2 linked regions of the Streptomyces clavuligerus genome follow. The protein of the gene in region 2 interacts with the protein of the main gene of each other region in a pairwise test. Links are inferred from orthologs where the notes say so. Each region holds a gene or a part of one and is shown on either strand. Other genes may lie near its edges.

The links.
Region 1: the proteins of dnaA (region 2) and CRV15_RS18125 interact in binary tests that used the Escherichia coli proteins (3 or more experiments, as listed by UniProt). The link is inferred for Streptomyces clavuligerus from one-to-one orthologs.

Annotation. Positions count from the first base shown.
Region 1 is NZ_CP027858.1:4,304,965-4,308,159, reverse strand. Bases 10-2,891 are described here. They hold CRV15_RS18125 (HU family DNA-binding protein), read right to left. Parts: upstream 1,651-2,891; coding sequence 1,369-1,650; downstream 10-1,368. Other genes in these bases: CRV15_RS18120 (NAD-dependent malic enzyme), read right to left, coding at 2,186-2,891; murA (UDP-N-acetylglucosamine 1-carboxyvinyltransferase), read left to right, coding at 10-1,164. In the rest of the region: more of murA, read left to right, coding at 1-9; more of CRV15_RS18120, read right to left, coding at 2,892-3,195.
Region 2 is NZ_CP027858.1:3,329,805-3,332,974, forward strand. The notes cover bases 154-3,010. They hold dnaA (chromosomal replication initiator protein DnaA), read right to left. Parts: upstream 2,551-3,010; coding sequence 757-2,550; downstream 154-756. Other genes in these bases: rpmH (50S ribosomal protein L34), read left to right, coding at 2,936-3,010. Outside these bases: more of rpmH, read left to right, coding at 3,011-3,073; rnpA (ribonuclease P protein component), read left to right, coding at 3,092-3,170. UniProt on the Escherichia coli protein: Plays an essential in the initiation and regulation of chromosomal replication. Binds in an ATP-dependent fashion to the origin of replication (oriC) to initiate formation of the DNA replication initiation complex once per cell cycle.

The sequences.
Region 1 (3,195 bases), 980 kb from region 2 along the record:
GGGCTGCTCCAGCTCCACGGTGTGACCGTCCGGCCGGGCGAGGAGCCGGGCGAGCTGGTGCTCGACCCGACCCATGTCGAGAGCGCCAACATCGCCGACATCGACGCCCACGCCGGTTCCTCGCGCATCCCGATCCTCTTCTGCGGCCCGCTGCTGCACCGGCTCGGCCACGCGTTCATCCCCGGGCTCGGCGGCTGCGACATCGGCGGCCGGCCGATCGACTTCCACTTCGATGTGCTGCGGCAGTTCGGCGCGCGCATCGAGAAGCGGGACGACGGCCAGTACCTGGAGGCCCCGCAGCGGCTGCGCGGCTGCAAGATCCGGCTGCCGTACCCCTCGGTCGGCTCGACCGAGCAGGTGCTGCTGACGGCGGTGCTCGCCGAGGGTGTCACCGAGCTGTCCAACGCCGCCGTGGAGCCGGAGATCGAGGATCTGATCTGCGTGCTCCAGAAGATGGGCGCGATCATCTCGATCCAGACGGACCGGACGATCCGGATCACCGGTGTCGACCGGCTCTCCGGCTACACCCACCGGGCGCTGCCGGACCGGCTGGAGGCGGCGTCCTGGGCCTCGGCCGCGCTGGCCACCGAGGGCAACATCTATGTGCGCGGCGCCCAGCAGCGCTCGATGATGACCTTCCTCAACACCTACCGCAAGGTCGGCGGCGCGTTCGAGATCGACGACGAGGGCATCCGCTTCTGGCACCCCGGCGGCTCGCTGAACGCGATAGCCCTGGAGACGGACGTCCACCCCGGTTTCCAGACCGACTGGCAGCAGCCGCTGGTGGTCGCGCTGACGCAGGCGGCGGGGCTCTCCATCGTCCATGAGACGGTCTACGAGTCCCGGCTCGGCTTCACCTCCGCGCTCAACCAGATGGGCGCGCACATCCAGCTCTACCGCGAGTGCCTGGGCGGCTCGGACTGCCGCTTCGGCCAGCGCAACTTCCTGCACTCGGCCGTCGTGTCGGGCCCGACGAAGCTCCAGGGCGCCGATCTGGTCATCCCGGACCTGCGGGGCGGCTTCTCGTATCTGATCGCGGCGCTGGCGGCGCAGGGCACCTCCCGGGTGCACGGCATCGACCTGATCAACCGCGGCTACGAGAACTTCATGGCGAAGCTGGTGGACCTGGGGGCCAAGGTAGAACTGCCCGGCTCCGGCCTCTGAGCCGCGCCTGAGCCGCCTCCCGGCCGCTGTCCCCGCCCCGGCCCGTTCCGACGGTCCGGGGCGGTGGCATGTCCACGGGCCTCAGGGGCGCGGCACGGCGGGGAGCCCCGGGCACGGCGAGGGCGGCCGTCCCGGTGGGGACGGCCGCCCTGGTGGTGCCGAGTGGAGAACCCGGGGGTGTCCCCGCGGGTCCGGCCGAGGAGCTTACTTGCCCTTCGCCGCTTCCTTCAGCTTCGACCCAGCGGAAACCTTCACGCTGTAGCCCGCCGGGATCTGGATCGGGTCGCCGGTCTGCGGGTTGCGCGCGGTGCGAGCGGCACGGTGGGTGCGCTCGAAGGTCAGGAAGCCGGGGATGGTGACCTTCTCGTCGCCCTTGGCGACGATCTCTCCGACGGTCTCGGCGAGGGCTGCCAGCACGGCGTCGGCGTCCTTGCGGGTCACCTCGGCGCGGTCGGCCAGCGCGGCCACCAGCTCACTGCGGTTCATGTTCTTACTCCCGTATTTCTACTTGCCTGTGAGGCGTGAGATCGAAGCCGATGCTGCCAGGGCCCTCTGACACTCCCCGGACCAGGGTCTGCATCAGATCCTCCTGGCCCGGTGGGGGATTCCCCCAGGACAGGTCCTCGGGTGAGCATCCTGCCCCCACCAACGGCGGGAAAGCCAATCCGGCACCCGCCTGGGTCACACGAAAAGCGCCACTACCACATCGTGGTGACACTCCGTTCACCGGGCGGGGCTCCTTCGAGCCGCAGGGCCATGGTCCGCCACCCTAGATCGGCGGCGGTGGACCGGCGACCCGCGACGCGCCGGAGCCCGGAGCAGGGGAACGGCGCTCCTGCCCCTCACGGGGCGGGGTCCGCGCCCCCGTGATCATTCCGGGGCCAAGGGCTACGGTACGTGACCGCCGGGGCGGCTGCGACCGGAGGGCCGCCCCCACGCCGTGGAACCCCCGGGGCGGCCCAGGGGCGGTCCAGGGCCCCCTGGGGCGCCGTGGAACCCCCGGGGCGCGGCGGCCGGTCCGTCAGCCCTCGACGGGCCCGGGGGCCGCCGCGGCGGCCTTCGCCGCCGTCCGCACGGCTCCGGCCACCGCACCGGCGACCTTGTCGTTGAAGACGGACGGGATGATGTAGTTCGGGTTCAGCTCGTCCTCGGTGACGACGTCCGCGAGGGCGCTCGCCGCGGCCAGCATCATCTCGGTGTTCACCGTGCGGGACTGGGCGTCCAGCAGGCCCCGGAAGACACCCGGGAAGACCAGCACGTTGTTGATCTGGTTGGGGAAGTCGGAGCGGCCGGTGGCGACCACGGCGGCGGTCTGCCGGGCGATCGCCGGGTCCACCTCGGGGTCGGGGTTCGCGAGCGCGAAGACGATGGCGCCATCGGCCATCGCGGCGACGTCCTCGGCCCCCAGCAGGTTCGGCGCCGAGACCCCGATGAACACGTCCGCGCCGACGACGGCCTCCCGGAGCGAGCCGGTGACGCCCTCCGGGTTGGTGTTGTCGGCGATCCAGCGCAGCGGGGAGCCGGGCGCGGCGTCGACCAGGTCGGCGCGGCCCGCGTGCACCACACCGTGGATGTCGGCGACGACGGCGTGCTTGACCCCGGCCGCCAGCAGCAGCTTCAGGATGGCCGTACCGGCGGCGCCCGCGCCGGACATGACGACCCGTACATCACCGATCGTCTTGCCGACCACGCGCAGCGCGTTGGTCAGCGCGGCGAGCACGACGATCGCGGTGCCGTGCTGGTCGTCGTGGAAGACCGGGATGTCCAGGGCCTCCCGCAGCCGCGCCTCGATCTCGAAGCAGCGGGGGGCGGAGATGTCCTCCAGATTGATCCCGGCGAAGCCCGGGGCGATCGCCTTGACGATCGAGACGATCTCGTCGGTGTCCTGGGTGTCCAGGCAGATCGGCCAGGCGTCGATGCCCGCGAAGCGCTTGAAGAGGGCGGCCTTGCCCTCCATCACCGGCAGCGACGCCTTGGGGCCGATGTTGCCGAGGCCGAGGACGGCGGAGCCGTCGGTGACCACGGCGACGG
Region 2 (3,170 bases):
ACCCCGTTTTCGCAGGTCAGAGGCGGTTTTTTATCCACTGCCCCTGGGGATGGAGCCGGTGGACAACCGGGGGTTCCTGTGGACAGCGAAAAGTTCTGCACAGGCCATGCACAGCCCACGGGGAGTTCTCCCCAGCTGTGTCCCCAGTTTTACCCCGGTTCCCCACAGCCCAACCCCGCGCATCGGTGTGACGCCTTTCACTCGACACGGTGAGAGGGGCCTGGACGTTGCCGAACAGTGGACAAGGCTGTGGAGAAGCTGTGGGCAACTGCCTCCAGCCTGGGGACGGGCGGTGGACAACCGCGCGGGCCCCCTGTGGACGCCCGCTCTGTCCACGGGCTGTGGATCACGGTTTGCCACAATTCCACAGGCACCTGACCTGGTGTGATGATCTTTCCCCAGGCGCACCTGTGGACAGCGTCTGGACAACTTTTGAGTCCCCAGGCTGTGGACGGTGGATTTCCGCCCGACCTGTGGAGAACACGGTGACACACCTCCCTAATCGAACATCGCCAAGCCGGTGGGGCGGTCGACCACGGCGGCGGAGGACATGAGAAGTGCCCCGGGAGGGGCTCCCGGGGCACTGCGGACGGGGGTCGAGGACGGCACGCGGGACGCCGCGGGCGGGGGTGTACGGGGCCGCGCGGGCGGACGCGACGGCGAGGGCGCCGAGGGGGCGGACGCGACGCCGAGGGGCGGCGAAGGGCGCCGTAGCGCACCGTACGGCCGCTGAGGGGCCGCTGAGGGGCCCCGGGGTCAGCCGTTCTTGATGCGGTTGGTCAGCTCGGTGACCTGGTTGTAGATCGAGCGCCGCTCGGCCATCAGCGCGCGGATCTTCCGGTCCGCGTGCATCACGGTCGTATGGTCGCGCCCGCCGAACTGCGCCCCGATCTTCGGCAGCGACAGATCCGTCAGCTCACGGCAGAGGTACATGGCGATCTGCCGGGCGGTGACCAGGACCCGGCTGCGGGAGGAGCCGCACAGGTCCTCCACCGTCAGACCGAAGTAGTCCGCCGTCGCCGCCATGATCGCGCCCGCGGTGATCTCCGGAGCGCTGTCCTCGCCGCCGGGGATCAGATCCTTCAGCACGATCTCGGTGAGCCCCAGATCCACCGGCTGCCGGTTGAGCGAGGCGAAGGCCGTCACCCGGATCAGCGCGCCCTCCAGCTCACGGATGTTGCGCGAGATCCGCGAGGCGATGAACTCCAGCACCTCCGGCGGCGCGTTCAACTGCTCCTGGACCGCCTTCTTGCGCAGGATCGCGATTCGCGTCTCCAGCTCCGGCGGCTGCACATCGGTGGTCAGCCCCCACTCGAAGCGGTTTCGGAGCCGGTCCTCCAGCGTCATGAGCTGCTTGGGCGGCCGGTCGGAGGAGAGCACGATCTGCTTGTTGGCGTTGTGGAGCGTGTTGAACGTGTGGAAGAACTCCTCCTGCGTCGACTCCTTGCTCGCCAGGAACTGGATGTCGTCGACGAGCAGGATGTCCACATCGCGGTACCGCTTGCGGAAGGCGTCGCCCTTGCCGTCGCGGATCGAGTTGATGAACTCGTTGGTGAACTCCTCCGAGCTGACGTACCGCACCCGGGTCCCCGGGTAGAGGCTGCGCGCGTAGTGCCCGATGGCGTGGAGGAGATGGGTCTTCCCGAGCCCGGACTCCCCATAGATGAAGAGCGGGTTGTACGCCTTCGCGGGGGCCTCCGCGACCGCGACGGCCGCGGCGTGCGCGAAGCGGTTGGACGCGCCGATCACAAAGGTGTCGAAGAGGTACTTCGGGTTCAGCCGGGCGTGCGGCTCCCCGGGGCCGGAGGCCGCCGGGGACGGTGACCCGAGCGGGCCGGGGCCCGTGCCGCCGGTGCCGCGGTGCGGTGCGGCGGGGGCGGGCAGCTCGCGGCGGTCCGGGCGCTGCTCGTACCCGGGGCGCTCGGCGGGGGGCTGCGGGGAGCGGTAGTCGTGCGGGGTCCGGTCCGGCCGCGCCGTGGCGTACGGGTCCCGGTCCTGGAAGGTCTCCCGCTCCTGGTACGCGTCCCGCTCCGGGAAGCCGCCGAGCCGGGGCTGCTGCCAGGACAGGTCCTCCTGCGCGCGCGGCCAGGCGCCGGGCTCGGGGCGCTGCTGCTGGTACTCCGGGTAGACGGGCCGGATCTCCGGCAGCCCCTCGTCGGCCGCGCGATGCCCGTACCCTCCGTACGGGTCCGGCTGCGGCGGGTACCCCGGTGCCTCGTCGTGCTGGGGGTAGGCGGACGGCTGGGGAGCGGTCTCCTGCGGTGCCGGTGCTCCGGCGGCGGAGTCGTCGACGGTGATCGCGATCCGGATCGGACCGCCGCACTCGCGGCTCAGCGTCTCGCTGATCAGCGGGGCGAGCCGGCCTTCGAGGACCCGCTTGCCCCACTCATTGGGAACGGAGAGCAGCGCCGTGCCCGCGACCAGGGCCAGCGGGCGGCAGCGCTCGATCCACTGCTTGTCCTTCGGCTCGATGCCCGCCCGGCCCTCCGCGAGCAGGTGCTCCAGAACGCGCGGCCACACTGCGGCAAGATCGGCAGGTACGTCAGCCACAGGGCACGCTCTCTCGCAGGTCCCACGAATGTGTGGTTCTCGGGACGGGGGGATGGAGTGGGGGAGTCCGACCGGGAAGGGACAGAAAGGAAAAGTTCCGGAGTCCAGCCACGGTAGTCAGGCCGACCCGCGCGGTTCAAGTTGTTGTCCACAGGCTGTGCACAGTGGCCCCCGCCGTCGCCCTGGTTTGACCGGATGGCGTAGCCGCGCGTACCGTAACCAGGTCGAGTTGTCGATGGCTGCTGCCGCCTGCCTCCGATGGGCAAAGATCACACCCTGTGATTGTGAAGCGGTGCACTCGGGCGTAGACGCGAGCTTCCTCGTGGGCGCACGGTGACAGCCAGGCGATGCCCCGCCATCTACGAGTCACTACTGGAGCCCCCGAGTGAGCAAGCGCACCTTCCAGCCGAACAACCGTCGTCGGGCCAAGACCCACGGTTTCCGTCTGCGCATGCGTACCCGCGCCGGCCGCGCGATTCTCGCGTCTCGCCGCAGCAAGGGTCGCGCCCGCCTGTCCGCCTGATCGCGTACAGGTCATGACGTGCTGCCTACCGAGAATCGGCTGAGGCGGCGCGAGGACTTCGCGACCGCGGTACGGCGAGGACGACGGGCCGGACGCC